One region of the Weizmannia sp. FSL K6-0777 genome, then DNA from elsewhere that is predicted to be linked to it. Evidence: riboswitches for the same ligand, from Rfam matches in the RefSeq annotation. Region 1 holds a riboswitch; the other holds the start of a gene.

Evidence for each region. Region 1 has a riboswitch for cyclic di-AMP ahead of NST70_RS13905 (cation:dicarboxylase symporter family transporter). Riboswitches for the same ligand answer to the same signal wherever they lie in the genome.
Region 2: linked by a shared signal. The riboswitch ahead of NST70_RS01985 (APC family permease) and the one ahead of NST70_RS13905 (cation:dicarboxylase symporter family transporter) in region 1 are both predicted to bind cyclic di-AMP.

What each region holds. Positions count from the first base shown of each region.
Region 1 covers NZ_CP151971.1:2,865,665-2,876,288, reverse strand. Annotated here, with positions in the region: gene NST70_RS13910 (histidine phosphatase family protein) at 221-844, opposite strand; cyclic di-AMP (ydaO/yuaA leader) riboswitch at 1,191-1,338, shown strand; gene NST70_RS13905 (cation:dicarboxylase symporter family transporter) at 1,541-2,842, shown strand; gene NST70_RS13900 (metallophosphoesterase) at 3,219-4,364, shown strand; gene NST70_RS13895 (DUF1002 domain-containing protein) at 5,007-5,921, shown strand; gene NST70_RS13890 (hypothetical protein) at 5,944-6,813, opposite strand; gene NST70_RS13885 (DUF6114 domain-containing protein) at 6,841-7,263, opposite strand; gene NST70_RS13880 (DUF6230 family protein) at 7,288-7,896, opposite strand; gene NST70_RS13875 (response regulator transcription factor) at 8,182-9,717, shown strand.
Region 2 covers NZ_CP151971.1:407,641-430,367, reverse strand. Annotated here, with positions in the region: partial or broken gene NST70_RS02070 (IS1182 family transposase) at 1-208, shown strand, start outside; gene NST70_RS02065 (hypothetical protein) at 342-761, opposite strand; gene NST70_RS02060 (LCP family protein) at 828-1,787, opposite strand; gene NST70_RS02055 (DedA family protein) at 2,633-3,232, opposite strand; gene NST70_RS02050 (VTT domain-containing protein) at 3,264-4,538, opposite strand; gene NST70_RS02045 (hypothetical protein) at 5,254-5,436, opposite strand; gene NST70_RS02040 (helix-turn-helix domain-containing protein) at 5,796-6,119, shown strand; gene NST70_RS02035 (DUF5808 domain-containing protein) at 6,163-7,248, opposite strand; gene NST70_RS02030 (GntR family transcriptional regulator) at 7,236-7,637, opposite strand; gene NST70_RS02025 (amino acid ABC transporter permease) at 7,813-8,520, opposite strand; gene NST70_RS02020 (amino acid ABC transporter permease) at 8,546-9,199, opposite strand; gene NST70_RS02015 (transporter substrate-binding domain-containing protein) at 9,265-10,080, opposite strand; gene NST70_RS02010 (hypothetical protein) at 10,320-10,667, opposite strand; gene NST70_RS02005 (amino acid ABC transporter ATP-binding protein) at 10,877-11,605, opposite strand; gene NST70_RS02000 (AI-2E family transporter) at 11,911-12,936, opposite strand; gene NST70_RS01995 (twin-arginine translocase TatA/TatE family subunit) at 13,327-13,512, opposite strand; gene NST70_RS01990 (undecaprenyl-diphosphate phosphatase) at 13,688-14,524, shown strand; gene NST70_RS01985 (APC family permease) at 14,699-16,519, opposite strand; cyclic di-AMP (ydaO/yuaA leader) riboswitch at 16,629-16,778, opposite strand; partial or broken gene NST70_RS01980 (IS1182 family transposase) at 17,599-19,074, opposite strand; gene NST70_RS01975 (glycine--tRNA ligase) at 19,497-20,879, opposite strand; gene NST70_RS01970 (HD domain-containing phosphohydrolase) at 21,313-22,335, opposite strand.

The sequences.
Region 1 (10,624 bases):
AAGCAGGCAGGACAGTTCCATGCCTTTATAAAATCGACATTCCCTGTTTTCCTTTACATGACGTTCATGTCCACCAACCTTATCCCAGGTTTAGAGGAAATCAATTATAAAAAAGCATTGTAGCTTACGTTCAAAATGCCCCAGCCCCAATATAGCCTCTGCCCATGCGGTTCCATTGTTCAACCGGCATGGGCAGGGTTCTACAGCATAGGTGCAACTCTCAATATTTTATGGAAGATAAGTGCGTATTAAGATTAATGGCCAGAAATCCGGCGTTTTCCGGAGTCTCTTTATAAATCGTAATTCCAGTATTGTCTTGTGGGATCATCCGGTAATTTTTAAACGGGACTTCAAGGGTTCCGGCGACGAAAAAGCGGATTGCCATGCTGTGGGCAACAACAAGAACGGTTTCTTCCGGATGTTTCTCCACCAGCTCATCGATACAGGCACGGACACGGTTATAGACCTGGACGGCCGTTTCCCCCGTATAACCCGCATGTGTCGCACCCGGATCTTTTAGCCAGGCCTCCCAATTATCCGCATATTTTACGGTAAAATCTTCCTGGCGTTCTCCTTCCCAGGCACCGAAGTCCGTTTCGACAAGACGTGGATCTTGATGGATTTTCAAATTCCGCCCCTTAACAAGTATTTCCGCCGTATGGACAGCACGGCCCAATGTGGATGCATAAACAACATCAAAAGGAATGTCCTTTAAAACGCCTGCCGCCAGTTCCGCCTGCCGCACGCCCGTCTGCGACAAACCGATATCGCTTCTCCCGCAATATCTGTTCCGGTCGGCGTTCCATTCTGTCTGGCCATGGCGCACAAAATAAAAAAGTGTCATAATGTACCTCTTTTCACAAAGTATCAACTGGCTCTATTTTAACAAATTGAGGAGTGGAATGCTATTTCCGGTCAATAAGACTCCTTTCATAATCCATGAGAAGAACACTCTCTAGATGTTCATTTAGCTGTGTACATTTCGGTAATAGAGTGCCTGCCCTTTTTTTCACTCATTCGCCTCTTCCAGTAAAGTTTTACCCATACCGAATTGTCGGATATGCAACGCGATCGCGCCCGAGCCCTCCCTATAAAAAATTTATTTGCTATATTATATTAAAATATTATATAATGGCAAAGGACGCTAAAACATTGAAGAAGGATGAGTTGTTTTTTTATTTTTTAAAAACTTCATATCATCGCTCAATTACATGTTTATGTAAACGGGGGAACCAACAGGTGTTCTATGCACCAGGGGTGAAACCTTTCATTGAAAGGTAGGGAAACTCTTTATTCCCTAATCCGTCAGCTAACCTCGTAAGCGTCTGGAGAGAACTGTGTGTGTTTTTTGGACACGCCTTTTAAGCAAAAATGCTGCGAAGGAATTTCTCTCTTTCGTGGTTTTTTTAATCCACAAATTTGGTTTTCGGGGTAAAGCCGGAAACTGGCAGGACTTGCGATTTGAGTTTTACAAACAATCCGGTATGCAGCTTGCGTACTGCGCTTTTTGAAAAATATTGGCATCTGGGAGGGAAACTTCATGAAAAGAGTGAGCTTAGCCTGGCAGATTTTTATCGGCCTGATACTAGGTATTGCGATTGGCGGCATTTTCCACGGCAATGACACCGTGGCCCATATTCTCCAGCCGTTTGGCGACTTCTTTTTGCGCTTGATTAAAATGATTGTGATTCCGATTGTCGTTTCAAGCTTGATTGTCGGTGTTGCCGGCGCAGGCGATATGAAACAGGTTGGAAAGCTTGGCCTGAAAGCATTGATTTATTTTGAAATTGTCACGACCATCGCGATTGTAGTAGGACTGCTGGCCGGAAACTTGTTTCATCCGGGGACAGGGGTGGATATGGGCTCATTGGCAAAAACATCGATCAGCAGCTATGTGGAAACAACAAAAGAGACGCAACACAATGGCATAGTCGATACGATTTTAAGTATCGTGCCGACGAACTTGTTTGAATCCCTTTCACAAGGGAATATGCTTCCAATCATTTTCTTCTCTGTCATGTTCGGGATTGGGGTGGCAGCCATCGGGGAAAAAGGAAAACCGGTGCTCCGCTTTTTCCAGGGTGTCAGTGAAGCGATGTTTTATGTCACTAATTTGGTCATGAAAGTGGCTCCGATCGGTGTATTTGGCCTGATTGGTGTAACCGTTACACAATTCGGCCTCAAGTCATTGATTCCGCTAAGCAAGCTTGTTTTCACGGTTTACGGCACGATTATTTTCTTTGTGGTTGTCGTGCTTGGCCTGATTGCCTGGCTTTTCCGCGTAAATATTTTCAATCTCTTCAAAATCCTGAAAGACGAATTGATCCTTGCTTATTCCACTGCAAGCTCGGAAGCGGTGCTGCCAAGGCTCATGGAGAAAATGGAAAAATTCGGTTGCCCGAAATCGATCACCACACTGGTGATTCCGACGGGGTACTCATTCAACCTGGACGGCTCGACCTTGTACCAGTCGCTGGCGGCGCTGTTTATCGCGCAAATGTACGGGATTCACATGTCCATCGGTGCGCAAATTTCGCTGGTGCTTGTGCTGATGGTTACATCAAAAGGCATCGCCGGTGTTCCAGGAGTTTCATTCGTTGTCCTTTTGGCGACGCTGGGGACGGTCGGGATTCCGCTTGAAGGCTTAGCATTTATTGCTGGCATTGACCGTATTCTGGATATGGCAAGAACAGCCTGCAATGTCGTTGGCAATACGCTTGCAACCATTATTGTGTCAAAATGGGAAGGAAAATATGATAAAGAAAAAGCAGAAGCGTACCTTGCCGAAATCAGCGGCGGCGGGCACGATTCCAAAGATCACAAATATGTAACGGAATCTTAAGATGAGCGATGAAGTTAAAAAAGGTGCACTGCCGGAATAGAGGCAGCGCGCCTTTTTTGTTTGCGAGTAAAGAACGTCGGTAGTTTTTTACATTTCCATCAAATTATGCTAGCTCTGTTGCCTACTGGAGTCATCATGCAAATTGGCGCTCGGACTCGGTGTGAAAACTTCATCCATATAAGTTGAACTCCTTCTTGATGTGTCGCCAGAAGCAATGTTTACCCTGATCGGCTTTGATTTTGGAGCGATACAGATTTTTGTCGGGAAAAATTGTGCCTCTCTTTCCAAGGATTGTTACCGGTTGGACTGAAATAATGAGCGCCCTAGGGCACAAACTATTCACAGCAGCATGTATTGATTTTTTGGAGGGATAAAGATGGACAAAAAAATGCTACTGTGGGTAGCGGTACTGTCCCTCGCTCTTTTTCCCCGGACGGAACATGCGGATGCGGCTTTTTGGTTTCAATCGAAACGGGCCACTGTCGACTTGCGTTTGCTGGAGACATCGGATTTGCACGGCTATATGCTGAATTATGATTATGCCGCTCGCACTGAGGCGGAGACTTATGGCCTTGCTCTTACGGCTTCACTCATTGCAGCGGAGAGGAAGACGGCAAAAAATACGATGCTGTTTGATGATGGGGACTTACTTGAAGGGAACGAAATGGCTGCTTATGTTGCCCGTCGACCGTTAAAAAAGGGGGAAATTCATCCGTTTATCCGCGTGATGAATCATTTAAATTACGACGCAGCGACCGTGGGCAATCATGATTTTCATTACGGACTTGATTTTTTGAAACAGACGATCAATGGAGCAAAGTTTCCGTTTGTAAATGCCAATATATACTATAATTTCGAAAAAAATGATACAGATGACCAAAATTTTTTCAAACCCTATGTGATTCTGGATAAAAAAGTGGAAGACCGGAGCGGGCACCATCATCATCTGAAAATCGGGGTCATCGGATTTGTTACGCCTTCAGTCATTGAATGGGAAAAACCGAGCCTTGGCGGCAAAGTCAAAGCAAAGGACATCCTGCATACGGCTGCCTGGTTTGTCCCGCGAATGAAGGCGGAAGGAGCCGACCTGATCATCGCGCTTGCCCATTGTGGTGTGGATCCGGCTGCGAAACAACCGTTTTATACAGGCGATGCCGTTTATTTATTAAGCGAGGTAAAAGGGATCGATGCTATTCTGTTTGGGCATCAGCATCGGGTGTTCCCAAGCGAATTTTTTGCCGGCGTCCCCGGCGTCGATATCCGGAAAGGGACAATCAATGGCGTGCCAGCAGTAATGCCCGGCAAGTGGGGGAGTCATCTCGGCGTGATCAGTCTCACTTTGGAAAAAAAGGGAGAGAAGTGGGAGATGACGCAGGCACAATCGGAGGCGAAACCGGTATATGCCATCCACAATCAACAGGCAAAATCCATCGTTAGACCGGATCCGGATATTGTTCGGATGACCGCCGAGCTGCAAAAAAACGTGCTGGGGTCCAAGTTTACTTTATATAGTCGAAACTAATTTGCCCATGCCGCCTTTGTTGCGGCATGGGCATTGAAGTGAAGGAAGAGGACGGCGGGGCATATCTTAACGTAGAGGTTTTCTATGTTAAGGAAGAACGTGAAAGTCTGCATCTATCTTAAAGTAGATGCGTTTTAAGTGAAGGAAGGGCATGAAAAATTGCGTCTATCTTCACATAGGGGCGCTCTATGTTAAGGAAGCTGGAGAAAAATCATGTCTATCTTCACATAGAGGCGCTCTAAGTAAAGGAAGCACGTGAAAATCAACGTCTATCTTAAAGTAGATGCGTTCTAAGTGAAGGAAGGGCATGAAAAATTGTGTCTATCTTAACGTTGGGACGTTCTATGTTAAGGAAGCTGGAGAAAAATCGTGTCTATCTTAACATAGGCGTTCTAAGTGAAGGAATCCCGTAAATTTAGCCGCCTATCTTAACATAGGGGCGCTCTAAATAAATTTTCCGTACATGTTAAAATTGTTGCATTTCCCCCACACTAGGCCCTGGTTTTCTCATCATATTTTTAGGGAAAACGGAAGGTGCAATCGTGTATAATAGAAATGATGCATCATGATGAGCAGGTTTGAAGGCTTTTGAAATGGCAGCGCGGCAAGCCCGCAACATTTCAAAAAGGGAGGAAAAAAAGAATGCTAAAAAGATTGGGATGGATCTGGTTCATCGCTATGATTGCGCTTGGGTTCACCATGAACGGCGTGGCAAAAGCGTCCGGCGATAACAGTACAGTGATCGATGAAAAATACGGGAAACCGATCGTTGCGACAGGCGCGGCTCTTTCTGCCTCGCAAAAAGCAGAGGTGGAAAAGGAACTTGGCGTGGATGATGCAAACAATGTCGAAGAGATTACCGTAACCGGCGATGATCTTGTCCATTACATCCCTGACGGCAACCGCAATTCGAACATGTATTCATCCGCAAAAATTACAAGAACGGATTCCGGCGGTATCCAGGTGAATATTGTAACACCGGAAAATATTACAGAAGTAACGGCAGATATGTATAAAAATGCGCTGCTCACTGCTGGAATTAAAAATGCGGAAGTGGGAGTGGCTTCCCCGCTCAAAGTAACCGGACATTCAGCGCTTGTCGGTATTTATAAAGCTTACGACAATTCGGATAAATCCGGAGATAAACTTAATTCAGACCGGACGGAAGTGGCCAGCCAGGAACTGAGTGTCGCGACGGATCTGGCGAAAAAGGAAGGGTTAAGCAATGATCAAGTGACCCAGCTTCTTACGGAAATTAAGCAGGAAATTGCAAACCAGCATCCGGCAACAAAAGAAGATATTGAAAAAATCGTTGATGATAAATTGAAGGATTTAAACATCAATTTGAGCGATTCCGACCGCCAGCTGCTGTATGATTTATTCGACCAGATGCGTAAGCTCAACATCAATTTTGGTTCGGTCAAAAGCGAATTGAGTTCCTTGTCCGACAAACTGAGCGATAAGATCAACAAAGCGGCCGGAGACAAAGATTTTTGGCAAAGCGTAAAAGACTTTTTCCAAAACATCTTTGACGCGATCCGGGGATTATTCCAATAATGGGAAAGAAGGCAGTGCGCCCCTAATTTCCGGCGCTGCTGCCTTCTTTTTGTTGAACATTTTGATCTGTGCTGCTCTGATCCTGAGCAGTCTTTGTAGTGGTGCGATTCTTTTCCGTTTTCTGACCGGAAGCAGGTTCTGTGCCAGTGTTGTCCAATTTTGTATCATCTGTGTTTTCTGATTCCTTATTTTTATTTTGATCCGTAACCTTGCCATCCGTTTTCGCATCGTTATGTTTTTCTGTATCCTGTTTTTCTGTTTTCGCTTTATCCTGCGTGCCATCCTTCGCTTTATCAGCCGTATCAGACTTGTCGTTTTTTTCTTCTTTGTTTTTTTCAGGAGTGCCGCCCTGCAGCAGTTGTGTCAGCTGATCAGCCTGCTTTCGCAATGTTTCCTCATCTGAACCGGAAGTGTCAATATCGGCTGCGCCGGTTTCCATCGATAGGTTAAGACCCGGCAGATCGGCATTGTCAGCAAGCTGTTGATGGGCAACAAGGCGGACGTTTTTCATGCCGATCTGTCCGGCTTTTTCCGGAACGTAAATGCCGCCAAAGTTCACCTTTGTGGCATCGACCCGCATATTTTTCAATTGAATCGGGCCGGGGGCATTCATATGGATCGTCACCGGTCCCTCAGGCGTTTGCAGCACTTTTGTGATTTTCAGGCCGTAAATGGTGACATCCGCATACTGCAGGCGGAGCATGACCTGATTTTGTTTTGTCGCTGTATCGCCTGCTGTAATCCCGGGCGGAAGCATCGCGCCTTCCACGCGGTCTGCTTCAATGATGAAGCCGTCTGTTACGGGGGATTCAGCCACTGAAATGTTTGTAAAAAAGCAAAAATTAAATGCAATAAATGCGGCTGTCAATAGGAAAGATTTTGTTTTCTTCACTTGCCTCACCATTTCTGTGTATAGTCTTTATCTTTCTTCTGCACTCCCTGCGGCAATTTCTTCCATCGGGCCCACACCAGCCGGCACTTCCTCCTGCCTGATTACCCGCCATGAAACAGATAAAGACCCGCCGATTATACCGAGCAGGGTTCCAATGAAAAATCCGCCCATCGCCCCCATGATGGAAAGGACAGACAGAAAAATGGCCAAAATGCCGAACACCATATTAAATTTTGGGAAAAAATAACCCATTCCGCCGATCAGAAAAATCAAGCCACCGAAAATGAGGCCGATCGACACCATGCTTCCGGGCGCAGCTGCAATTTCAAGAAGTTGAACCGGCACATATAAAATGATCATCCCGGAGAGCAACGTAAACGTTGCCCCCCAGAATGGCCGGCTTCTTCTCCAGTTTCTAAATTTCATGCGGAACATATGGAACTTGCCCATTATGATCACTCCTTGAAGAAAAGCCTATTTTTTGACAAACTGTACTTTCAGGTTCGGAAGATTCGCGACTTTTTGGAATAGGTAATGTGTATCCAGGCTGCCGTTTTTGATTGTTAAAGTATCTGCCCCTTGTGTAAAAGCCTTTGAAGCGGCTTGAGGGTCATCAGCAGTGACATAATTTTCTGAAATATTCATATTGGTGAAGACTGCATCCCCCTGGACAAGCGCAGCTTTTTGAATCAGCCCATTAAGGTGTACAGGTGTGTTTCCGTCGCCCGCCGTAATTTTCACCTGGTAATCGCCAAGAACCGGAATCTTAACATCTTTTGAAATAACCAAGTCCTGGATCGTCACTTTATCAATTTCATTGACAAAGACCGGTTTGACATGGTCCTCCCCTTTGGATGGATCCCCGTATAAACTCCCGTATAATTTAAACCCGGTACCTTGCATTTGTTTGAATGAAACATTGAATTTGCCAATGCCGCCGACAGTTGCTGCAACGGCAACCCCGTTAATGCCGAGTACAGCTAAAAGTCCCCCCAAAAAAATAAGGCCTGAAAGCAGAGCGGTAAAAAACCATTTTTTTGAAGTTCTCCCTTGTCCTTGTAAGACTAATGCCCCTTCGTTCATGTAACAATCCTCCCCTTTAAAACTTGATCATTTAAAAAAGATGGTACGCTAAAATATTTAGGTGAAAAATCCCTTCCTTGCCAAATGATATCGCTTACATTTTTCTTTATTTTATTCATTTTGGACAAAAAATATATTCCTATTATTGTAGGGAATTCAATGGCTTATGGCCTACAAATATCGTGTCGGAAAGCCGGTATGTTTTTTTGCGCGCCAACCAGGCATGATTATGATAATATTATAGGAAAAAAGACCGGTAAGGGGTTAGACAAAGGAGGGAGAAAGGTGTCGCTGTCGTTAAATGCGCATATGGACATGGTCATGAAACATGGAGTGGACCTTTTGCGCTCGCACCAGCAGCAAATTATTGCGGAATGTACGGGAATTTTGCAGTATTTGAGAGAAACACATAAAGGCAGTGCGGATGCTTTTGAATTCGCTTTCAATTGTTTTGTCGCCTTTTTCCGTTCCGGCCAGCAATCGGTTGAGACGCTGATTGACGATATCCGGTCGCAATGGGTGAAGGAATTCCACCGCCCGCCGGAACCGCATGTTCTCATCTTTATTTTAACACTGATTGAAAACTCTGTTCATAAAGCCATAAAAGAAAGCACGACCCGGTCTTTTCATTTGCATCCTTCCGTCCAGTACCTGTTTTCGAAAATCTGCGAAGAAATGCTGCTCATTTCCAAACAGGAAACTTTTCAAATGGATTCATTTTGTGAGCAGCTAACCAAATCCGAGCAGCTCAGAATCGAGTGGATTGCAAGGGTCAGCCATGTGGATGGGGGGTACCGGCTGAAGAAAGTGATCGGGATGGAGGAGAACGCGATTGACAGCGGGCTGTTTGAACGGACGGATCCTTCATGGTTTTGGCTGTCGGAAGCGCTGCTGAAGCGGACGCCGCGCCGGAAACCGGATGAAAGGCGGGATGTGTTTCCGGTTCCGTGGAAAAACGAGACGTTGATTTTTTGTATGAGCGACCAGGATGTTTCGGCCACAATCCCGTTTTTAACCTATGCGATGCATTTGTTGCAGATGGAGGAGGAACGAAACGGAAAAGTATATGCGGGCGACCAGTGGAAAGATGCAGTCATTTTATTTAACGAATGGATTATGCGCTCCCAGGATTTAAATGAAGCGATCCAAAACATCGCTTTTGGTTACGCACAATATTTGCCGTTTGAGCGCTGTGCCCTGTTCCGTTATTCGCAGAGCGATGCCGCGGGATTCGGCCTGTTCGGCTACCATTTTAACAATACGGCAATCCGGAATATAAAGGAGACGATCGACCGTTTCCCTTCCATTTCCAAAATATTGCTGGGGAAGGGGCAGCAGGTAAATATGGTACAGCATTTCCAGCCGCTGTATATCCCAAAAGCGTCAGAAGAGTTTCCGATGCAGTATGTGAAGGAGTTTGAGCTGGAATCGGTCGTGGTTGCCCCGATTTATGTGCCGTCAGAAGGGGTGTTAATTGGCGGTGCCATTTTGGACCAGGGGCCGGGGAAGTTTTTTGAAGTGGACAGCAGCACATTTACGGCGCTGTTGAAATTCGGTCAGAGCGCAGGTGAACTGCTGGCCAAGTTTTTAAAAGCGAACCAGTGGGACGAAAAGCAGCCGGAACTCGTCCAGCTGTCCGCCCGGGAAATCCATATTTTGCAGCTCTTGGCGGACGGGGCCTCGACGACGGAAGCAGCGGAAATGCTGCATTTGAGCGAGTATACGGTCCGGGATTATGTCTCAAGCCTGATGAAGCGGCTTCACGCTAGAAACCGGACGGAAGCCGCTGTAAAAGCAATGCGGCTTGGGCTGATTCATTGAACTCGCCATTTTCCTCCGTTATGCACTTTTTTTAAAAGGCGAAGTCATGAGGGCTTGCTGAACGAATCCGATTTTGAGTTTGTACCCAATTTGTCAGCAAGCCCTGTCTCAAAGTATAGAAGAATCCATTTGCGAAAATGTGTAATTTTGTCTTCTTAATACGTTGAGTCGGTTTTCGAGTGCTAGCTTTTCCCTGGAGTTGTTGTAAAAATTTTTGCCAAAGCGGTCAGCATCCATGCCAAATTTGGGGATTTTGCTTATACAGCAAATCCTACGTAGGTAAAAAATTGTGTGTAAAATGATCGAAGTCCGGGTAAAATACTTTTACATCCTAGAGTCTGCTGCAAAGTTCAAAGCCCCCGAATTTGCGGGGGCTGTAAATTTGACAAAATAAAAGTCTCCCAAAAAAATGGGAGATCTAGACAAAATAAATCAATTTTCTTATAATTTGTTATGCAGGCGTAAAAAGGTTTTCGATTAAGTGTTTAAGTTTAACAACAAAAAATACCCCCCTATTTTCGTTAAATCTTTTTTAGAAGAACGCCTGCAAGAGCAGGTTTCGGCCTGCTCTTTTTTCTACTCAATACAGCTGGCTCTCTTCACACAATTTCTCTTCGAAATGTTTATCACGGCGCTGAATCCGGATCATGCTTAGCTCAGTGGCGGGAATTTTAGTGAAAATGGGCTGATTCTCTGACAAATAAGAAGGAAACGGAAATAATGGGATTTTTTAAAGATTTTTTCGCCGAAAGAATTCTCCCGCACCCACAAATGTTAAGGCACTCACTTTTGCAGAAACAAAATAATTTTGTACGGATTTTGCACAGAAGAAATGCAAAACGCCCGCAAACCCTTGCTATTAAAGGTCTGCGGGCGTTGCTGTTAAGCGGCCCCGAGAGGACTCGAA
Region 2 (22,727 bases), 1.1 Mb from region 1:
TTATGAGTATAGTCAACAACAGAAATCGGAGGGATTTAAAGAGAAGTATAAAAAAAGAGCATGCCAAGAAGGGAAAAATGGCGAAATGAAGAATTTCCACGGGTTAGATCGTGCCAAATGGTACGGTCTAAAAAGCATGGGCTTACAAGCCAAGCTAACAGCCTTGGCAGTAAATTTAAAGAGGATAGCCGCCATACTATCCTCTAAAAAGGCGAATTATAGCCAAACATTTGTCATTTTTACTAATTTCTATGGTAAAGAGTACCATTTACAGAAAATTTCTTACACTACACAGCAAATTTTACATAAAAAAATGGCTTTTTTCAGTGGTCACGAACCCTTCAAAAAGACAATTTGCTCCCGGTACGGCTCTCTTTTGTCTTTTTGAGCTCTCCAAAAGGACAATTTTCTCTTGGTACGGCTCTCTTTTGTCTTTTTGAACCCTTCAAAAAGACAATTTGCTCTTGGTCCGGCTTTCTTTTGTCTTTTTGAGCCCTCCAAAAGGACAATTCGCCCCTGATCCGACTCTCTTTTGTCTTTTTGAGCTCTCCAAAAGGACAATTTGCTCCTGGTCCAGCTCTCTTTTGTCTTTTTGAGCTCTCCAAAAGGACAATTTGCTCCTGGTCCGGCTTTCTTTTGTCTTTTTGAGCCTTCCAAAAGGACAATTGGCTCCTGGTACGGTTTTCTTTTGTCTTTTTGAACCCTTCAAAAAGACAATTTGCTCCTAGTCCGGCTTTCTTTTGTCTTTTTGAACCCTCCAAAAGGACAATTTGCTCCCGGTACGGCTTTCTGTCTGCAACAAAAAAAAGAGCCGGAACCGGCCCCTGTTATTCATCCAAAAACTGTTTGATGGCTTCTATATTTTTTTCTTTGTCCACTTCGAGTGCGGCGCCGACGCCCGGATAGCTGACATTGGTATAGGTGCCGGCAACCGGTACGGTCATTGTTTTTACCTTGAGGTTGCCTCCGACGGCGTCTTTGGCGAGCGCAAGAATGTTCATTTTGCTCATATTGGTGGCAACATACGGCTGGATGGTTCCGAGCAGTTTCGGTGCTTTGGCGATGCCGTTCACGCTGAAGACTTCAGATTGGAGCGCTTTAAGCACTTTTTGCTGGCGAGCAACCCGGCCAAAGTCGCCTTGCGCATCATGTCTGAACCGTGCGTAGGCGAGCAATTGTTTCCCATGCATCAGCTGTTTTCCAGGATAAAGCGTCAAGCCGATGTTTTCCGACATTTTATGTTCCACGTTCATTTCAATGCCTTGAGGCGCCAGGGTATCGACAATTTTAACAAAACCTTGGAAATCGACAAGTGCATAATATTGCACATCAATGTCAAAATTGGTTTTGAGTGTTTGACGCAGCAATTCAACACCCTTTTTTTGATTCTTCAGATTGCCAAGATAGTAGGCTGTGTTAATTTTATAGTTTCTATACCCCGGAATTTCGGCATAAATGTCACGCATAATCGAAATGAGCTTCACCTGGTTATTCTTCGGGTCATATTGGGCAATCATGATGGTATCGGTTCTTGAATCTTCTTGCCCGCGCCGATCAATTCCGAGAAGGAGAATATTGGTGCGGCCATTTGCATCCTTTTTACCGTTAAATTCCAGATTGTCCATATTTAAGACATCATTCGGGTCTGTCTGATGAACGCCAGCGTAGTATTGATAGGCTGTGTAACCCGCGCCGGCGACGATGAGCAGTAAAAAGAGCATAAGGAACACTCTGCGCCAGCGGACTCTTGACCGTTTTTTCTTTTTTTTCGCTACTCTTGACTCCATAGAATCCCTCGTTTTAGTAGTCTGTCTTCATTATTATTATCTAAAAGCGGCAATTTGTCACGAAAATTTTGATGAAATTTTGTTATTTTTGTCGAGATCATAATTTGTGGGGAATTTCACATAACTTTCATGCAAAGTTAAGGCGTTTTTTATTTTCCAGCGGTATATTGATGTTTGTCATCAGGTAAGAGCTTTTGCTGGTTCGTCTGCTTTGTGCAGGCGTTTTTTTATGGCCAGAGACGCGGAGGTTTTAAGCATTTTTTAAGTTTCGGCAGGTATCCTTTTCTTTGCAAGAGAGCTTACAACCTACTTTTTTATATGCCCCCTTTTTTAGGCCGCCCTTGTGCAGGCGGTTTTTTTCGGCCATAGCAGATAAACATGCCTCTTTTTCAAAATTTCGGCCTGTTAAGATTGTTTTAAGCTTCCTGCGTTATCCTTTTTCTTGTAATCAGGCAAGATGAAAATCCGGCTTGCTTTTTCATCCATGTTAACCCCCTTTTTTGGCCGTCTGCTTTGTGCAGGCGGTTTTTTTCGGCCATAGCAGATAAACATGCCTCTTTTTCAAAATTTCGGCCTGTTAAGATTGTTTTAAGCTTCCTGCGTTATCCTTTTTCTTGTAATCAGGCAAGATGCAAACTAGGCTTGCTTTTTCATCCATGTTAACCCCCTTTTTCGCCGTCTGCTTTGTGCAGGCGGTTTTTTTGGTTAAGGATTTTGAACAATTATAGCAGCTAATCCCCTCTGTATCTTTGATTTAGTGGGAGTTAGCCGCTCTTGGGATCCGAACCGCACTGTTTCCATTCTTCCCTCATCTATGGAAAAAGCCCGGCCCCCTAAATAGAGGGTCAGGCTCTTTTTTTCTTGCGGTACATGGAGTAAGCGATATAAAGCACAATGATGATGATCGCGATAATGGTAACCGGCTTGACATAAGGAGCCGCAACGTCATCAATTTGTGCCCAGTTTGATGCGAGACGTTCACCGAGAAAGATAAACAGCACTGCCCACGGAATGGTCGCAAGCAGCGTGAAAAAAATGAACTTGAAATACGACATTTTGGCAATGCCGGCCGGGATCGAAATGGCCTGGCGGATGACCGGGATGAATCGGCCCGTAAAAATAACACCGGCGCCGTACTTGTTGAACCATTCTTCCGCGACATCGAGATGCCTTTCGTGAATCAGCAAATATTTACCGTACTTTAGCAAGAACGGGCGCCCACCGTATGCACCGATCCAGTATAAAATCAGTTGGGCAATCAAAATGCCAAGTGTGCCCGCTGCAATGGCGCCGAAATAATTGATCTCTCCCCGGGAAATTAAATAGCCGGCATAGGCAAGGACAATCTCGCTCGGGATAATCTCAATCGCAAGCCCGATCGCAACACCGAAGTAACCCAGATCAGCGAGTGCTGTTAAAATTTGTGTGACAAAGTCTGAGAACATGTTTCCCCTCCAACATTTGCTTTCTTATCCATCATATCATACGGAAAATTTCCAGCAATAAAATATTTAAGCCAAGCCAGACGCCGCCGAATACATAACCGCCCGCAATGTTACTCGGGATTTCAAGGCCGAAATAAATATGGCTGACAGCTGCGAACAACAGAACAGCTAAAAGAAGTACATCCATAAACGTATGGACCCAAAACATCTCAGCGTGCCGGACAACGAGATATGTAAAATAGCCGTAAATGATCAGAATCATCATCGCCTGGTCGCTCGGAAATGAGAAGACAAAGTGGGAAAACGTCGGAATTTCCGTTTCCGACATCCGGTGGAACACTTCATGCAGCACATTTTGATACAGTTCCCCGCCGATTGTGACAAGCAGCATAATCAAAAATTCGTGCGTGCGATCTTTGCCTTTCCAAATGATCCAAAGAACCGTCAACACCATGACGAGAATGAGCGCCTGCCGCGAGCTGAGCGCCAGCATCCCTTTCATGACGCCTGCCCAATGGTGTTTGAACAAAAGCGATACGATTAAAGAGGTCACCTCGTTAAAGTCGCTGAAATCTTCGCTGAAAAGGTTTTGAATCATTGTGATCATTAACACAATCAAAAACAATGTCACCAGCGTGGTGCCGATGATCACAAACTCGGCGCGCACCCGGCTGCGGAAAATCATGAAAACGCGCCGGAGCACCGCCATCATCGCCCAGAAAATCTGCTTATGGAAATAGCGGAACACATAATACGCGATGATTAAGCCGGCGCTTACAATACCGCCTATGACGAGATATTTTTTTACCGCTTCGTGGAACTGCTCCCACTGCGAGCCAAGCAGCTTCCCGAGGGAAATAAACGTGCTTGTCCAAATCAAAGCGCCGGAATAGGCAAAAGTGGCAAATGACCGGAATGGCAGTTTCGTAATTCCGGAAAAATAGCCGGTGATGTGGCGGACACCTGGTATAAAATACGCGACGATAAGCAATTTATTCCCATATTTATTAAACCAGCGCGATGTTTTTTCAAGCTGGGACGGGCCGAGATGGATAAAATGGCCGTATTTATGTAAAAACGGGCCGCCGAGCCGCTGCCCGATAAAATAGGCCGTTGTCATGCCGACAGATGTACCGGTGGCGGCAATGAGAATGCTCAAGATCCAGTTGAGCTGCCCCTGGTGCACCATATAACCGGCATAGCTCATCAGCACTTCGCCTGGAAGCGGAACTGCAATCATTTCGAGCAAAAGTGCCAAAAGCAGCACAATATATCCATATTGATCGACGTATGATGTCACTGACATTTGTATCCCTCTCTTAAACGGCGTCAATAAAAACGACCGCTTTTGTTTGCATAAAGTTCACTCTTCTTACAGCCATTTTCGGGCATGAGGATGGGTTTGTCAAAAAGGTTAAAACTTGATATTTGTCAATTTTATGATAGGCACTTTGCAGGGAACCATCCAGGTTTAAAACCAGCTTCTTTCCCGGACCCAGCGTGTTCCCGCACCCGTTTTTCGTTAAGTTAAGAATCACGTTTTCTGCTTTCGGCTGCTGTATAAGTTGAACTAAACATTCCTACTTCTGTATGTGTAGCCATCGTAATTGATTTTAACGCGAAAAATTTAGGTTCATTTTATATATTCACCAGGCTTTGGGGAGTTTTTTACATGAGGCTTATTGTTTCGGTTTCCGTATTTTGCCAGGGAACATTCAAGATTCAGTATTTATTTTACCCGCTTTCGGCCATGATACTTCACCCGTCTCCGTATGGTTTTTACACCTGTAAATTTTATTTGAGATTTGGAAGGTTCACGACTTCCCTGTTGTGATGGTCCAGGGAAAATTTTACAGTTGTGGGTGAACGGGGATTAGAAGAGGGCGTGAATGATCAAGTCCATTTTAACGGATTTATGAAAGAAGTCTTCCATCCTCATGGCCAAAGAGCAGGTGGGAGATCATTTCAAGCGTTCGACTGACTGGATCGCAATGGTGACTACGCCCAATCACTGTCTGCCTTTAGGCTTGTGTGTCGGATTGTCTGTTTCCGCTGCGATTTGATTGCTGAAAATTTGAGAGCCATTTTTCCACGTTTCCATAAAACTTGTTCAAGGCATCTGCCGCTTTTTCACGGTTTTCTTTTGATTTGAAGTATTGGTAGCCGGCAAAGCCTACTACCGTATAGAAAAGTAATTTTTTCACCTTAAAAACCTCCCTTTCTTTACTCCCTCTATTTTATATGAAAATTCAATGGATTGGAAGAACTTTACCCGACCGGGGACCCATTGGAACATTTCTCATTTTACTTTTTTTGTTTGGGGGTGGCACCGTTTCACCGTGATTTCCTTCCATTTTCATTTTTTCGTCTTTATTTGGGGATTTTTTAGGGCCATTTCCGTCACGGGTTTGCCAGCTTTTTCGGCCGAACGCAGCAGTTCCACTGGACAGAGATTGTTAGCTAGTTACTTTTAGTAAGTTTACAATTCATGTATAATGGTTAAAAAGGCTTTTGTTGATATAGCCCCGGAATGCAGGGTTGATGAGAAAGGTGCGTTACAAAAATGGGAAACCAAAGTTTATGTCCGCGTTTCGAAAAGGCGTTTCAGCTATTGGGAAAACGCTGGGTTGGCGTGATTATCCGTGTCCTTTCTAATGGGCCGATGCGGTTTAACGAAATGGCGGAGCTTATCCCGCATATCAGCCAAAAGGTGCTTTCGGAGCGGCTGAAGGAGCTGGAAGACCAGGGCATCCTTGTACGGGAAGTGTACCCGGAAAGCCCTGTCCGGATCGAATACCGGTTGACAGAAAAAGGCGAGGCGATCAAGCCGGTCCTTGATGAAGTGCAAAATTGGGCAGACAAATGGGTTGATCTTGAAAGTGAATAATAAAAGGGGTTGCTTCCATTCTTTGGAGCAGCCCCCTTGTTTTTTAAGAAAAGAAAACACCAAGCAAAAGCGGAATCAGAATAATGAGCCCGAGGATAATCCAGCCTGCCGGGTGCGCAAAGTTAAGGGTCCAGCCGCTCCCGAACCTTTTTTCCACCCATAAGGAAGGATCGTTGCGATTGAAGTAAAAAACGCCGAGTTTCCAATACGCATCGTCATCATACTGGAAGCGGCCCTGAACGGCACCATTGCCTACGCGGATGCGGCTGCCGCCCTGCCCGGTGATAACCGAGAGCAAAACCGCCCCGGCCACAATCAACAGGACCGCGCCCATGCCTCCGTACGACAACCAGGCAATCGGGACCGGCACAATAAAGGAAAGCTGAATGGCAAAAAATAGTAAAATCATAAGCAAGCCTGTAATGATCATAAATGCTGACCATCTGCGCCGGAAACGGACATTTTGCTCGAGGGAGGCTTCCGGTCTTTCGGCATTGAGCTGCTGTTTGCTTTTTGCAATCATCGTATTCAGCCAAATGAACAGGATAAGCAAGAACAGCTGGACAGTTGGCAGTTCAAACACGGTCCGGTACGATTTTTCCACCCAGTCTGTCGGTGTACCGTTAAAATCATAATGCATGGCGATCCGGTCCGGAATCCGTCCGTAGCACAACCATGTCATCAGGAAAGTGGCTGCTGTCACGCTTGCATGGATCAGAAACCATGCGTTGGAAAAAATGAGTTTCTGGCTCCGGAATTTCGGGTCGACGATGATCGCCTGCTTTTTCCCGGCTGCCCAGTTCCGCGTCTTCTTGATTGCCTTCATTTTTCGGTGAAAATAAAGATAGATGAGAAAATTACCGGCAATGTCAACAAGGACTGCGAGAGCGAAACCAGTTTGAAGCAACTGGCTTGTGCTTACAGCTATGAACAGGGCGGCTGCCAGAAGGATGCTGAAGACAATAATGACTGCGGCGTATTGTTTCCTCAGTTTTTTCAGTTCAGGATCCAGGTAGGCTGCCTCTGGGATGGTGACCCCAAAACTTTCCGTTTTTCTTGTAATGTACGGTGTTACTGCCATCATGACGGCAACCAGACCGAAAAAGATCAATACCATTATGGTTTCCATTGTTCTCCCACCTTTTGAATATCGTTGTATAGCTTTTCACATATTTTTAAAAATTGCTTTTCGTCCAGGCCGCGACAGATCGCTTCACTGATGAGCGGGCGCAGTTTTCCCGTAAGGCTTTCAAGATACGGTTCATCGGCCGGGGGCATCTGTTCAGGCTGGATGACAACCCCTTTTTGCCGGTGGATCTGGATAAAGCCTTCCTGCTTCAAGATTTGGTAGGCTTTATTGACCGTGTGCATGTTGACACCGAGGTCGGATGCCATCGCCCTTACCGATGGAAGTGAATCGCCCGGTGCCAGCTCTTTTGACGCAATGCCTTCAATGATGCTGTTATGCAGCTGTTGGTAAATAGGGACATCCGATTCAAGGTCGATTTTCATGAGCATGAACATCATCTCTTTTATTTGAGTTATTTGTTATATATAATGTATAACAGTTAGCACAAAAAAGCAATGGGGATTTGATTTATTTTGCAACTTTGCGAATGAAAATCAGCAATCGCAAACATCTCTATCATGAGAAAAGCTGCGCAAAAAAAAAGGAACCTCAGGACAGGTTCCCCTAGAGCAAATTTTCTGTTGTGTTCACAAGCTGTTTGGCAGCGGAACGGTCCGGGTCGAGGCGCTTTTCGAGCCGGCGCGCGAGAATCGAAAGCAAGTAGTTGACAACAAAATACATGAAAGCTGCCATGAGCAGAATCGGGATGATGTATTTTGATCCGCCTTCCCCGTTGTAAATCCCTTTTGCATTGTGTAACAGTTCCGGCAGTGCAATGATGATCGCAAGCGACGTATCTTTTAAAAGCGAGATGAACTGGCTCACAAGCGGCGGGATCATTTTTTTCAAAGCTTGCGGCAGGATGATGTACCACAAGGTTTGGATATATTTCAAGCCGGATGAACGGGCAGCTTCGATCTGGCCTTTCGGGATGGCGTTCAGGCCGCCGCGCACAATTTCAGCAATCATCGCGGATTCGAACACCGTCAGCGCCGAAATGGCTGCTGCCGTGACGCTCATTTTCATGCCGACTTCAGGCAAGGCAAAATATGTAAAGAAAATAATCAAAATCAGTGGCAAGTTCCGGGTGATTTCGACAACAAGTGCCACGATTGGCGATAAAATTGGAATTTTGGCGTAACGCAAGATGCCGAGAATACAGCCGATGAGAAAACTCAACACGATTGCAACAAAAGCCACTTCCAATGTCACCGCAAAACCCTTCAGCAAATACGCCAGGTTTCCACTTGAATAAGCTCCGGCAAAATCCATCGCATTTCCCTCCTTTAAATATGATTCAACTGCTTCTGGCCAGCCGGCGTTCAAGATAGTTGACAAGCAGGCTGAGCGGGATCGTCAGAATGAGATAAAACATGCCGACAAAAATATACGTATCAAAAGTGACCCATGTTTTTTCATGAATGAGATCGGCGTAGTACATGAGGTCGAGTCCCGCAAAAACACCGAGAATCGAAGAGTTTTTGACCAGGTTCAGGAATTGGTTGCCGATCGGCGGAATGACGATTTTGATCGCCTGCGGGAGGACGACGTAACGCATCGCCTGGGTATACGTCAGACCGGTTGACCGTGCGGCTTCAAGCTGACCTTTGTCCACCGATTGAATGCCGGCACGAACGGCTTCCGCAATAAAAGCGGCGGTGTAAATGGAGAGCGCAATGGTGCCCGCGATAAAGCCGCTTAAATTAATATGAAAATAGCTGAGCCCGTTATAGAAAAAGAAACCGGTCAGGATTAACGGAATATTGCGGATGACTTCAACGTAGACTGCGCCGATAAAATTCAGCAGTTTCACAGGGGCCAGCCTGAACACGGCAATGAGGTTGCCGAGAATGAAACTGGCGACAAGGCCGATGATGCTGATTTTAATCGTATTGACAAAACCTTTCATGTATAAGTCGATATTGTCGGTGAGGATGGAAAAATCAAGCACGCTGTTTCACTCCTTTGCGGTTTAATCAGGAGAAAGGGATGGGCGATTTTGCCCACCCCTTATCCTTATTCTTTGATCCATTTGTTTTTGATTTTGTCGTATTCCCCGCTGTCTTTCAGTTCTTTCAAAGCTTTGTTGACGGCTTTTACGAGTTTCGTATTGCCTTTTTTCATGGCAATGCCGTACGGTTCTTTCGTGAAAGTGCCACCTACAACCTGGTAGTTCGAGTCTTGGGCGGCCATGCCGTACAGAATCGAGTTGTCGGTTGTCAGTGCATCGCCTTTGCCGGATTTTAAAGCCGTGAATGCTTCTTGATAGTTTTCATACTCTAACACGGTTGTATCCGGAGCGGCTTTTCTGACGTTGTCACCAGATGTCGCACCTTTTACCGTCAAGACTTTTGTGCCTTTCGTCAAGTCTTTGACGCTCTTAATCTTGCTTCCTTTTTTCACAAGGAGCGACTGGCCGGCGTCAAAATAAACATCCGAGAAGTCGACCACTTTTTTACGATCCGGCGAAATCGTCATGGTAGCGACAACCATGTCAACATCGCCGTTTTGCAGCATTGGAATCCGGGTTTTCGATGTGACTTCTTTCAGTTCGACTTTAACTTTGTCACCGAAAATTTTCTTGGAAATCGCTTTGGCAATGTCTACATCAAAGCCTTCCACATTTCCGGTTTTAGGGTCTTTGTAGCCAAATAGATATGTATCATATTTGACTCCAACGACCAATTTCCCTCTGTCTTCGATTTTTTTGATCGGATCATCGCTTGCAGAACCGGATCCGCCTGTCGATTTTGATTTGCCGCAGCCTGCAACCAGTGCTGCTGCCAAAATGAAAACCAATCCTGCTGCTAACCATTTTTTGACCTTTCCCATTTGAATCCCCCTTTTTTATTTATGGTCACCGCGAAAGCAAGCGCTTTGCGGAAGTCCCCAATGATAAATGTTTTATGCTGGTACTGCTTTGAGTAGCACGGTATTCCCGCGGGCCGGCACCTACCATTCCTTGGCTTATGGCCATGATTGCGCACCATCCCCGGATATGAATGTATATGCAGATGCAAATGGTTTATGACTGCGACTGGAACCGGCTTTCCGGGCGATTGACGGCCACCTTACGTGTACCCGATAGCCGCGGATCGTTTGCTTTCGATTTTTGGCATCCTGCCCCGCGTGGTACAGGTTATTTGGCCACCATTCGTAACCGGCTTTCCGGCGATTGATGCCGCCATGTATGGACCTGATAACCGCGTATGGTTTGCACCCGATTTTGACATCCTGCCCGGGCGTGATGCAGGGTGTTTGGCCGCCACGAGAAACCGGCTTTCCGGCGATTGACGGCTGTCATGTATGGACCTGATAACCGCATATGGTTTGCACCCGTTTTTGGCATCCTGCCCGAGCGTGATGCAGGATGTTTGGCCACCATTCGTAACCGGCTTTCCGGCGATTGATGCCGCCATGTATGGACCTGATAACCGCATATGGTTTGCACCCGATTTTTAGCATCCTGCCCGGGCGTGATGCAGGATGTTTGGCCACCATTCGTAACCAGCATACCGGCGATCGACGGCCGACATGCGTGTACCCGGTAGCCGCGATCGTTTGCTTCCATTTTTGGCATCCTGCCCGGATACACATGTTTTGCAAGTGTATGTACCATGGCCTGTGGTTAATGGTTCAGCACACGGTTTAAAAAGGTGCGGGCGCGTTCTTCACGCGGGTTTTTGAAAAAGGCTTCCGGCGTATTGTCCTCAATGATTCTCCCCTGGTCCATGAAAAGGACGCGGTCCGCCACTTCGCGGGCAAAGCCCATTTCGTGTGTGACGACTACCATCGTCATACCGTCTTTTGCGAGGGCTTTCATAACGTCGAGCACTTCTCCGATCATCTCGGGATCCAAAGCAGATGTCGGTTCGTCAAACAGCATAATGTCCGGCTCCATTGCCAGCCCCCTGGCAATTGCGACACGTTGCTGCTGGCCGCCTGATAACTGTGACGGGTAGGCGTTTGCTTTATCGGGAATGCCCACCCTTTCCAAGTAGTGCATCGCCTTTTTTTCCGCTTCTTCCTTACTTTGGCCCAGCACTTTGATCGGCGCCAGCGTGATATTTTGCAAGACAGTTCTATGCGGATACAAATTGAAGTGCTGGAAGACCATGCCGATGTTTTTGCGAAGATCGTTGATATCGGTTTTTTTGTCATTGACTTTCATATTGCGGACGAAGAGCTCGCCGTCCGTGATGTCTTCCAGACGGTTGATGCAGCGGAGCATTGTACTCTTCCCTGATCCGGAAGGCCCGATCACAACGACGACTTCCCCTTCTTTTACTTCAAGGTTAATATCTTTTAAAACGTGAAAATCACCATAGTATTTGTTGACATGACGGAATGAAATCACATCATCACCTCCCGGCTGCTCATCTTTTTGGTGTGCGCTTCCAGTATTTAGAAACCTTCCATTACTCCCTATTTTAGAGTATATCAATCTATTCAGATAACATCAATATTTTTATTGAAGGTATTTTTCTGTTTTTTAAGATGGATTTTCCGGGAAAAGTTATTTTTTTTAAATATTAAAAACCCAAGTGGTCTCTAGGACTAAAGTCTGGTGAGAATTTAATGCCAGAAAGCGTTTAGCAAGGGGGCCATCTGTGAAAAAAGCCGTTCCAAAATGCTTACCCACTTCGGAACGGCTGGTGCACATTATGTTTTTTTCTTTGGCTCCGTACTTCGGCCGGTAACTTCAAGGACATCAAGGAAGAACATCACAATTGGAATGCCAAGAATGAGCCCCCACACGCCGAAAAAATGCTCACAAAAAATTAAAATGAGAAAAGTGTAAAAAACAGGCATATTCGTTTTTGAGGACATCAGCTGCGGATTCAGCACATAGGCTTCCACGGCATGCACGATGACAATCAAAATGAGGACATACAGCACTTTCATTCCGCCGCCGATGCTGTAAGCGATGATACATAGCGGGATGAGCGAGATGAAAACGCCGGCGACCGGGATAAGGCCGAGAGCAAAAACGAGAATGGCGAGCCCGAATAACTGCGGAAAGCCGAGAATCCAGAGGCCGATCGTAGTAAGAACGGAATTCACAACTGCGATGATGAACTGGGCCTCGATCACTTTCCCGAATGTCCCTACAAATTTGACACCGAAATACTCGATTTCATCGTAAAACGCTGCAAGTTTGCTCTTTTTAAACTGTTTTGTAAAACGGATGATCCGCTCTTTTTCAAGCAGGAAAAACAAACTCAGGATAATGGCCATGAAGACCTGGATGCTGACTTTGCTGATGCTTGTAAAATAATCGAACAGGATAGAAACGCCTTTTTGTGCGTAGTCGACAATTTTCTTTTCCTGGATGTTTTTCACAATATAATTCAGTACTTCATTGTGCTGAGGTTTTGTGTAAAAATCGGAAATCTGCATAACAAGCTGGGTAATTTCATTGACCAAGATCGGAAAATATTTGATCACGCCGAGTGTGAGGCCGCCGAGAATCAAAATATACACGATTAAAACAGCCAGTCTGCGTTTGATCGGAAACCATCTTGTCACAATTTTTTGCAGTCTGTTGACAAGATAGGAAAAAATAAAGGTGAGCAGCATCAGGTCCATCATGCTGCGCAGAAAATACAGGATAAGTGTGATCAGCACAAAGATAAGAACCCTTCTGACCCCCCGTTTTTGAAATAATGAAAACAGCCGGTCTTCCATCGTATTGTTATTACCCCCTCCGGATTCAAAGGAACCATTTTTCTGTTTACCCTTATCTTAACACATTTATAGCCGGTTCAAGTAATTTAGCCGGCGAGGGATGTGTAAAATTTTTTCCTGCCATAAAAGGAAATAAACCATACAGATGAATCAGCCCATGGGGAGCCCTCCGTTCCTGCTGCTATATAAAAAGAACTTAAGTTTTTCGCGTCAAAATCAATTACGATCAGGAAAATTGAATCCGTCCCCGGGGACAGGGCGTTACGGCTGCATTTTCGGCCCGTGAAGGTGTCAGGACGGTCGTCTTTCGGTGTTTTACCGTGAAAAGCGTTCGGAAAATGGCGGGGTGCATGCAAAAAATGGGCCGCTGCGTTTTACAGCGGCCTATGGTTATGATTTACTTTTTTTCACTTGCGGCTTTTCTTCTTCGTCAATGGCGTCGCGCACGCCTTTTTTGAATTCGCGCAATGTTTGGCCGGCTGCCCTTCCAAGCTGCGGGAGTTTCGACGGGCCGAAAATTAAAAGTGCAACAACAAGGATAATGAGAATTTCGCCAAAGCTGAGATTTCCAGGCATTTTTTCCCCTCCCCGGGCTTCTTTATCTTTATCTTATAGTGTATTGTAAACATTTTCAACTTATAATCACTTGAATTCAATTTATTTTCTGATTAAGCATGGCGGGGTTCGTAAAAAAATTTATTCGTTTTGGCCGGCGTCCATGGTAGAATAATGTAGTCTGGAGGTGACGTTTTTGCATTTGTGGAATTTGTTTGTGGCCGCCATTCTCGGCCTTGTGGAGGGGCTGACAGAGTTTGCCCCGGTTTCTTCGACGGGCCATATGATTATTGTGGATGACTTGATTTTGAAATCGAATCATCTTTATGGCACTGAAGCGGCAAATGTATTTAAAGTGGTGATCCAGCTTGGGTCCATTATGGCGATGGTGGTCGTATTCTGGGACAGGTTTTTAAATTTGCTCGGCCTGAAGAAAAATATTACGAGAGAGCAGATGTATGGTGAACGACTGAGATTGACGCATGTGATTACCGGGCTCGTTCCGGCGGCTGTGCTCGGCTTTTTGTTTGAAGACTATATTGACGCCCATCTGTTTTCGGTAAATACGGTACTTGTTGCCCTTGTGGCTGGGGCCGTTTTGATGATTGTGGCGGATCTCACGCGCCCGCGCCGGCCGAAGACAGAGACGGTTGACGAGATTACATATAGACAGGCGTTTGTGATTGGGCTTTTTCAATGTCTTGCACTTTGGCCGGGTTTTTCACGTTCCGGTTCTACGATTTCAGGCGGCGTTCTGCTTGGCATGAGCCACCGTGCGGCAGCGGACTTTACATTTATTATGGCCGTGCCGATCATGTTTGGTGCGAGCTTTCTTTCGCTTGTAAAGCACTGGGGCGCCGTAACACCTGAGACGATTCCGTTCTTTATTACCGGATTCATCAGCGCGTTTATTTTCGCCTTAATCGCGATCAAGTTTTTCCTCGCATTGATCAACAAGGTAAAGCTGATCCCATTTGCGGTATACCGCATCCTTTTGGCGATTGTTTTGCTTCTTTTGATTTGGAACCGATAAGATTTTGGCTGCGCAGCGTTGCGCGGCTTTTTTATTTTGGCTTTTGCCGCGTTTGATGCTGAACGAAGCGTCTACGGTAATTTGTTCTGCTCATGAAAAAAGGCTGCCGAACGCGTGGTGGGCAGCCTTTTTTGATACAGCCGTATTGCAACGAAAATGGTGCATCCAGATTTGTTATTTTTTAAAATGGTAGGGCATTGTTGCAACGACAACGTCTTTTTCCCAGAGAAGGCGCATCCGGATGAGGAGCGCGGACTGGTTGTGCAAAATGTTTTGCCAGCGTTTTTTCGGAATGAACTGTGGAATGAGTACCATGACCTGGTACTTGTTTTCTTTTGCTTTCCGCTGGATAATTTCCAAAAATTTGGCAAGCGGCTGGACAATGCTCCGGTAAGACGAGTGCAGGGTGACAAGGCGGACACCACAGTCCCACTCTTTCCATTTTTCTTCCATTCTCTTCTCGTCTTCATGGTCAAAAGCGACATAAACGGCTATGACCTGATCCGAGAGCGATTTTGCATAATTAATCGTCCGTTCCACGACCGTTGTAATGCCGGCCACCGGGACAATGATCACATTGGAGTGGATTTCTTCCTGAAACACCCCTTTAATCCGCAACTGCTCGCCGACCGCCTCGTAATGCCGGTTCACTTTCCGGAAAATAAACATGACGATCGGCAGGAAAATCAAAACCGGCCATACTTGCGTGAATTTCGTAATGAATAAAATCGCAAGGACGCTAAATGTAATAATGGCACCGACAAAGTTGACCGACATTTTGCCGGCCCAGCCTCTCGGTCTTTGAGTGACCCATTTCACAATCATGCCGCATTGCGCAAGGGTAAACGGAATGAACACGCCGACTGCGTACAACGGAATGAGGCGCTCGGTATTGCCCTGGAATGCGACAATTAAAATCATGGAAGCAACGCCGAGAAAAATAATTCCGTTTGAGTAACCAAGCCGGTCACCGCGGATCGTGAACATGCGCGGCATAAATTTGTCCCTCGCCAAGTTAAAAGCGAGCTGCGGGAACGCAGAGAATCCGGTGTTCGCAGCAAGCACGAGAATTAAAGCCGTAGTTGCCTGGACGAAATAGTACAAAACACCGTTGCCAAGTGTCCGGTGTGCCATTTGCGATACAACGGTTTCTGTTTCTTTCGGCGCAATGCCGAGCCAGTATGCGAGAAAACTGATGCCCGCTAAAAGCGATGCCAGAATGATACCCATCATGGCAAGCGTGCGGGCTGCGTTTCTCGGTGCCGGGTCGCGAAAGTTCGGGATCGCGTTGGAAATGGCTTCGACCCCTGTCAATGCCGAACAGCCGGATGAGAAAGCTTTTAGCAAAAGAAACAGTGAAATGCCGGCGACCGGCGTACCGATATGCGGATGCAGGTTTTGCGGAACTTGCCCCGTTACGGTTTTAAATAAACCGACAACAATGATGACAATCAATGCAAATACGAACAGGTAAACCGGGTATGCGAGCACATTGGCTGATTCCGTCAGCCCGCGCAAATTCAAAATCGTAATGATCAGAACGAGAAAAACCGCAATCTGCACACTGTACGGATGCAAGCTCTGAAACGCGGAAGTAATGGCATCTGTTCCGGCTGAGACGGAAACGGCCACCGTTAAAATGTAGTCCACCAGCAAGGATCCGCCTGCAAGAAGGCCGGGGGTGACGCCGAGATTTTCTTTCGAGACAAGGTATGCCCCGCCGCCTTGCGGATAAGAGTAAATGACCTGGCGATAAGATAAAATAAGTGCAGCCAATAAAATTAAAATGCCGACTGTAATTGGAATAGAATACCAAAATGCCAGCGTCCCCACTGTGGCAAGTACAATCAGCACCTGTTCAGGCCCGTATGCAACAGATGAAAGTGCGTCGGATGACAGAATGGCCAGTGCTTTTAACTTGGTCAGCTTCTGGCCTTCGAGTTCATTTGAACGCAGCGGTCTCCCAATTAACAATCGTTTTATCGTGGTGAACATTTGAATTGTCTCCTTTTATCTGCAGTGTTTCAAAAATGCTTCCCCAAAAATAAGAAAAACCACAAAGAGAATTTATCTCCCCTGTGGTCTATTGCCCGATCACAGTTTCACATCCTCTCTTATAACGCTGACGGGGTTAGCTGTCGGGTTCGGGCATAAGAGTGGCCCTGCCTTTTTAAAAAAAGGCTTCACCCCAAAGCGGCGCGCGGCCGCCAACCTGGTTCCCCCGTTCCGTTTCCGGATTAAGCGGTTCAGTTATGAAACACAAATTTTTCATACGACATCCTATCTTACTCCCGTTACCATGGTTTGTAAAGACTATTTCGCAATTGCGTTTCGGTATGTCCATCTTTACCCGCCATATCCCCGGGCAAACTGTCTTTATTCACAGTACCTAATTTTCGATCATGCTTCTTTTGTAGAATATCCGAATGTGCCTAAAGCATGCAAAAAGCAAGGTTTTTCGGCAAATCCGGAGTAAAGAGATAAACAGAGTTAGGAAGGTAAAACCTGGGGATGAAAAGATGGCCTCTTGGGGCAGGCGGATCAATTGGAAACATAAGACCAAAAGAGGCGCGAACCCGGTGGAATTGTCTAATTAGGAGCTCCATTCGGGCCCGAAATGTCCTTTTGAACCTGTCAAAAGGACAAAACGTGCCGCATCCGGGAATGAAATGTCCTTTTGAACCTGTCAAAAGGACAAAAGGAATTGCATCCGGGCCCAAAATGTCCTTTTGAAGCCGTCAAAAAGACAAAACGAGCTGCATCAGGTAACGAAATGTCCTTTTGAACCTGTCAAAAGGACAAAACGTGCCGCATCCGGGAATGAAATGTCCTTTTGAACCTGTCAAAAGGACAAAAGGAGTTGCATCCGGGCCCGAAATGTCCTTTTGAAGCCGTCAAAAAGACAAAACGAGCTGCATCCGGGCCCGAAATGTCCTTTTGAACCTGTCGTGACCACTGAAAAAAGCCATTTTTTTATGTAAAATTTGCTGTGTAGTGTAAGAAATTTTCTGTAAATGGTACTCTTTACCATAGAAATTAGTAAAAATGACAAATGTTTGGCTATAATTCGCCTTTTTAGAGGATAGTATGGCGGCTATCCTCTTTAAATTTACTGCCAAGGCTGTTAGCTTGGCTTGTAAGCCCATGCTTTTTAGACCGTACCATTTGGCACGATCTAACCCGTGGAAATTCTTCATTTCGCCATTTTTCCCTTCTTGGCATGCTCTTTTTTTATACTTCTCTTTAAATCCCTCCGATTTCTGTTGTTGACTATACTCATAAAATTCTGGGGTGTTGATTCCGACCCCTAATACTTTTCCGACTGTTTTTCCGGTTATGCAAACTTCTCGCATTGGGCAATTTCTACATTGTTCTCTGTCAAAATAGTAATTATACGTTTCTTTTCCACATTTTCTTATATAGTGTTTCTTTTTGATTGTTTTGTTTCCTTGACTACAGAACCACTCGTCAGAATCTTTGTTATAACTGAATCTTTCTTCGTCTATGCGATATGCAGCTTCACTTACAGGGATGTATGCCTTTGCTTTAAGTTCAGAGATTTTGTCTAAGATTGGCTTTTTAAAATAGGCTTTATCACCATATACTTCTGGTATTTTTATTCTCGTTTTCTTGGTTAACTCTAATAATTCATCAAACTTCGTTCCATCCACATAAGCTCCATTACCAGTATGAACAGCTGTAATCATTCGATCTTCTGTTGTCATCATAAATTCCGTTTTATAACCAAAGAAAGGATCATTTTTGCTTTTATACCCTATTCTCGCTTCTTGGTCGACAATCGATCGTACCCCTTTTTGCTCCATAAACTTCGGGTCTGCTAAAATTTCTTTCGCATTATTAACGAGTGCTTTTGTTTCAGGTGCTTTCTCCAGTTCAACTAGTTCTTCTACCTTTGATACCGTTTCTTCAAGATAGGACTTCATTGTTTTTCTAGCTTCATCATGGTTTTCTATTTCTTTATAATCAGGGATTTCTTGGTTGATTTCACTTGGTATTTCTCCGTTTTCTTCTTTAACGGTTTTAAAGATTTTTTTCGCTAATTGTTTCATGACTCGTTCCGGTCTATATTTTTTGGTGTTGGCTTCTGTATGAGTGGAATCAATCGTTATACCAGAAACCTTTTGTAAAATTCCTTTTTCAATGCATTGGTTTATGATTTCAATAATAATTTCATCTATAGTGAGATTGCCTTCTAATCTACTTTTACGAAATTTTGCCAAAAGACTTGGGTGAGGGAGGTCGTCTTCCGGATTGATTCCTAAAAAATACATATATGCAAGGTTTAATGAGCAATTTTCTATAACTTTCTCATCAGATAAGTCATAGAGTTTTTGTAACACCAAGATTTTAACCATAAGTTCGGGCTCTTTTGCTGGCCTTCCATATTCTTTACAGTAAGTTTTTTCAAGCATTTTATTGATAAAACTAAAATCCACTTCATCTCTTAATAATTTAAGTGTATGATTTTCAGGAATTTTATCGTATAATATGGAATAGATGCTTAATTGATTATCTTTTTCTTTAAGCATGATAGATACCCCCAGTTTGGTTTTGGTTTGTAGTATAACTTTATTATACCAAATACTGGGGGTATTTTTTTTCAATTTATTGTACATATAATTATTTTGAATTTTCAGATTGACTTTTTCAGTGGTCCCGAACCTGTCAAAAGGACAAAACATGCCGCATCCGGGAATGAAATGTCCCTTTGAACCTGTCAAAAGGACAAAACACGCCGCATCCAATTAGACAAATTAGGCGAAAACCCGTTGAAAATGTCTAGTTAGGCGTTCTAATTGGACAAATCCAAGCGTAAAACCCGTTAAAAATGTCTAATTATGGTCTAATTAGGCGTTCCAAACGCCAAAATCCATTACGATCAGGATAGATTTGCTTATGGCTGACCTGGCGCACCACCAAAGAAAAAAACCCGCAAGCTGCGGGCTTTTTTTTAAAACTTAATTTTTTCTTCCAAAAAGGCTTTAAGTTCCGTGATTGGCACACGGGTTTGCTCCATTGTGTCACGGTCGCGGACGGTCACCATATGGTCGTCGCGCGAATCGAAGTCGTATGTGATGCAAAACGGCGTGCCGATTTCGTCCTGGCGGCGGTATCGCTTGCCGATCGACCCGGTTTCGTCAAAGTCAACCATAAACGTTTTCGACAAATCCGCAAAAATGTCGCGTGCTTCATCCGATAATTTTTTCGACAGCGGCAAAACCGCGGCTTTGTATGGCGCAAGGGCAGGGTGCAGGTGCATGACCGTGCGGCTTGTGCCGTCTTCAAGTGTCTCTTCTGCATAAGAGTCAATCAGAAATGCCAGCGCTACACGGTCCGCCCCGAGCGACGGCTCAATGCAGTACGGAACAAAGCGTTCATTCGTTTCCTGGTCAAGATAAGTGAAATCCTCGCCGGAATATTCCATATGGCGTTTCAGGTCGTAATCAGTACGGGAGGCTATGCCCCACAGTTCGCCCCAGCCGAACGGGAAGTTGTATTCAAAGTCGGTGGTCGCGTTCGAGTAGTGGGATAGTTCTTCTTTTTCATGGTCGCGCAGCCGCAAGTTTTCTTCCCTCATGCCGAGATTCAGCAAAAATTCGCGCGCATACTGTTTCCAGTAGTCAAACCATTTGAGCTCTTCGCCCGGCCTGCAGAAAAATTCAAGTTCCATCTGTTCAAATTCGCGCGTGCGGAAAATGAAGTTCCCCGGGGTGATTTCGTTCCGGAAACTTTTGCCGATTTGGGCAATCCCGAATGGCAATTTTTTGCGCATTGTCCGTTGCACATTTTTAAAATTGACGAAAATGCCTTGGGCGGTTTCCGGGCGCAAATACAGTTCATTCGTGCTGTCTTCGGTTACGCCCTGGTATGTTTTGAACATCAGATTAAACTGGCGGATGCCGGTCCAGTCTTTGCTGCCGCAATCCGGGCAGGCGATGTCATGCGTTTTGATCAGCTCTTCCATTTTTTCAAACGGCAGGCCGTCGACAATCATGTCGATCCCTTTTTCATGCAGGGCATTTTCGATCAGCTTGTCGGCACGGTGCCGGGCTTTACAATGTTTGCAGTCGATCATCGGGTCGTTAAAATTGCCGAGGTGGCCGCTTGCTTCCCATGTGCGCGGGTTCATCAGGATCGCAGCATCGAGGCCGACATTGTACGGCGACTCCTGGATGAATTTTTTCCACCAGGCTTTTTTGACGTTGTTTTTGAATTCGACGCCGAGCGGGCCGTAATCCCAAGTGTTGGCAAGCCCTCCGTAAATTTCCGAACCCGGGAAAATAAACCCGCGGTGTTTCGCGTGCGAGACGATTTGATCCATCGTGACGCTCATTGTCATCTCTCCTTTTTTCATTGAAATGGTTTCCCCTGGGGACGGGAATGTTTCCATATAAAAAGCTCCCGGCTCCAGGCAACAGCCTGGGGACGAGAGCTTGAATTCCCGCGGTTCCACCCCAGTTGATGCGAAATTTTCGCACCCACTTTCCATGAAAAAAACTCCGGACTGCCGTTTCACCGGGTTCCTTGCCGAGCTTCCACCGCCCCCGGCTCGCTTTAAAAGGAAAAGTTCCGGCTACTATTGATCCTTCATCGTCGCTATTTGAATAGAAATACTATACCAAAACCGGGCAGGACAAGTCAATGCCCGGCTTGGGTATGAATGTTGTAATCCGTTATTGTGGCGTTTTGTCTCACCCTTCGCTCTTCGTCTCCATAAAGATACGCTTTGTCTTTTTTACATTGGGTACGTACATAAGAATCCCCGGTTAATAGGGATTGGCAATTTGAAACAAGGTCAGGTTTTGTTCCATCAGGTTTAAAACCGGATAACCTTCGACTTTAAGAACAGGCTGGTTTGGATGAAGCGGATGAATCCGGAGAATGCTCCCTTTCACCCCGTTACGCAGTGTAATCGGCTGTTTCCGGTAATTTTCCATCAGAAAGTTGGCAAACGGGAGGACAATTTCCCGATCGAGCCGGCCAGCATCGGCGTCCGCCATTAACTCGTCAATTGCAAAAAACACCGGCTGCCTCCTGCGGTATGCGCGGTTGGAACAAATGGCGTCAAACGTATCCGCCACCGATAAAATTCTGACAAGAAAAGGAATGGTTTTCCTGCCATCCGGATAGCCTGAGCCGTCCAGCCGTTCATGGTGCATTAGGGTCCCTTTTAAAATCATCGGGTCGAGCGATGTTTTCTCAAGCAGCCGGTAACCCGCTTCCGGATGCTTCTTGATCAAGGCAAACTCTGCATCTGTTAGTCTTCCCGGTTTATTGAGAATTTGCGGGTCAATGGTGAACTTGCCAATATCGTGGAAAAGCCCCATTTGCGCCAGTAGGCTTTGCTTTTCGGGATGCAACTTCAAAATTTTCCCAATATTAGCAGCGATCAGCCCGACATGGATACAGTGTTTGAACAAATATTCGTCAGCAGAGAAATGCTCCATTAGTTCCAAAATAGACGTCCGGGTCGTAAACACTTCTTTGTAAAACTTGCGAAAATTTTTTTCCATACTCTCCACTTCTGCATCACAAAGGGTTGTTTTCACTTGAATGATGCGCTGGAGTTCTTCCATTTCATGGTAAATATTCTCATATAATAAGTCATGGAAGATCCCGGGCACTTCGGTGGCAATGCGCCTGCCGTCCAATTCCGGATCGCGCAGGACTTCATATTTATTTAAAATGGCAGCGAGCCTTTCTGTAAGAAACGTCCCTTTCCGCAGCAACAGGACGCCGCTATTGGAGTACAAATCTTCTTCTAACTTTTCCCCTTTTTGAAACACCATTGAAAAAGCTCCCCTTGAACGTACTTTTTTACATTTTAACACAGGAAATGTTCGTGAAAAGGAGCCTTTCCGATTTTTCTTAAAAAGTTCATTTATGTTCCGCTGCCTGCCATGATTTTCGACTTCAAACAACGGACCATCTCCGCGCAATTCTCAAACGGGGAACAGCTTTGTTTTTTTGAATCTCCGCCTCATTTCAAATTTCTCGCACTTTCCTGCGTTTCAGAAGATCTCGCCTACGCAATTTCCCGTTCTACTTCAACTTTTGGCGCGGGTTTCCTACTTCAAAAAACAAAATCCTCTCCAGACAGACATCGGGCTTTGCATGGTTGCTTGATATTCAGTTTTTTCAGCTTCCCGCCGCGCTTTCTGTTTCAGAAAACAGACCGCTC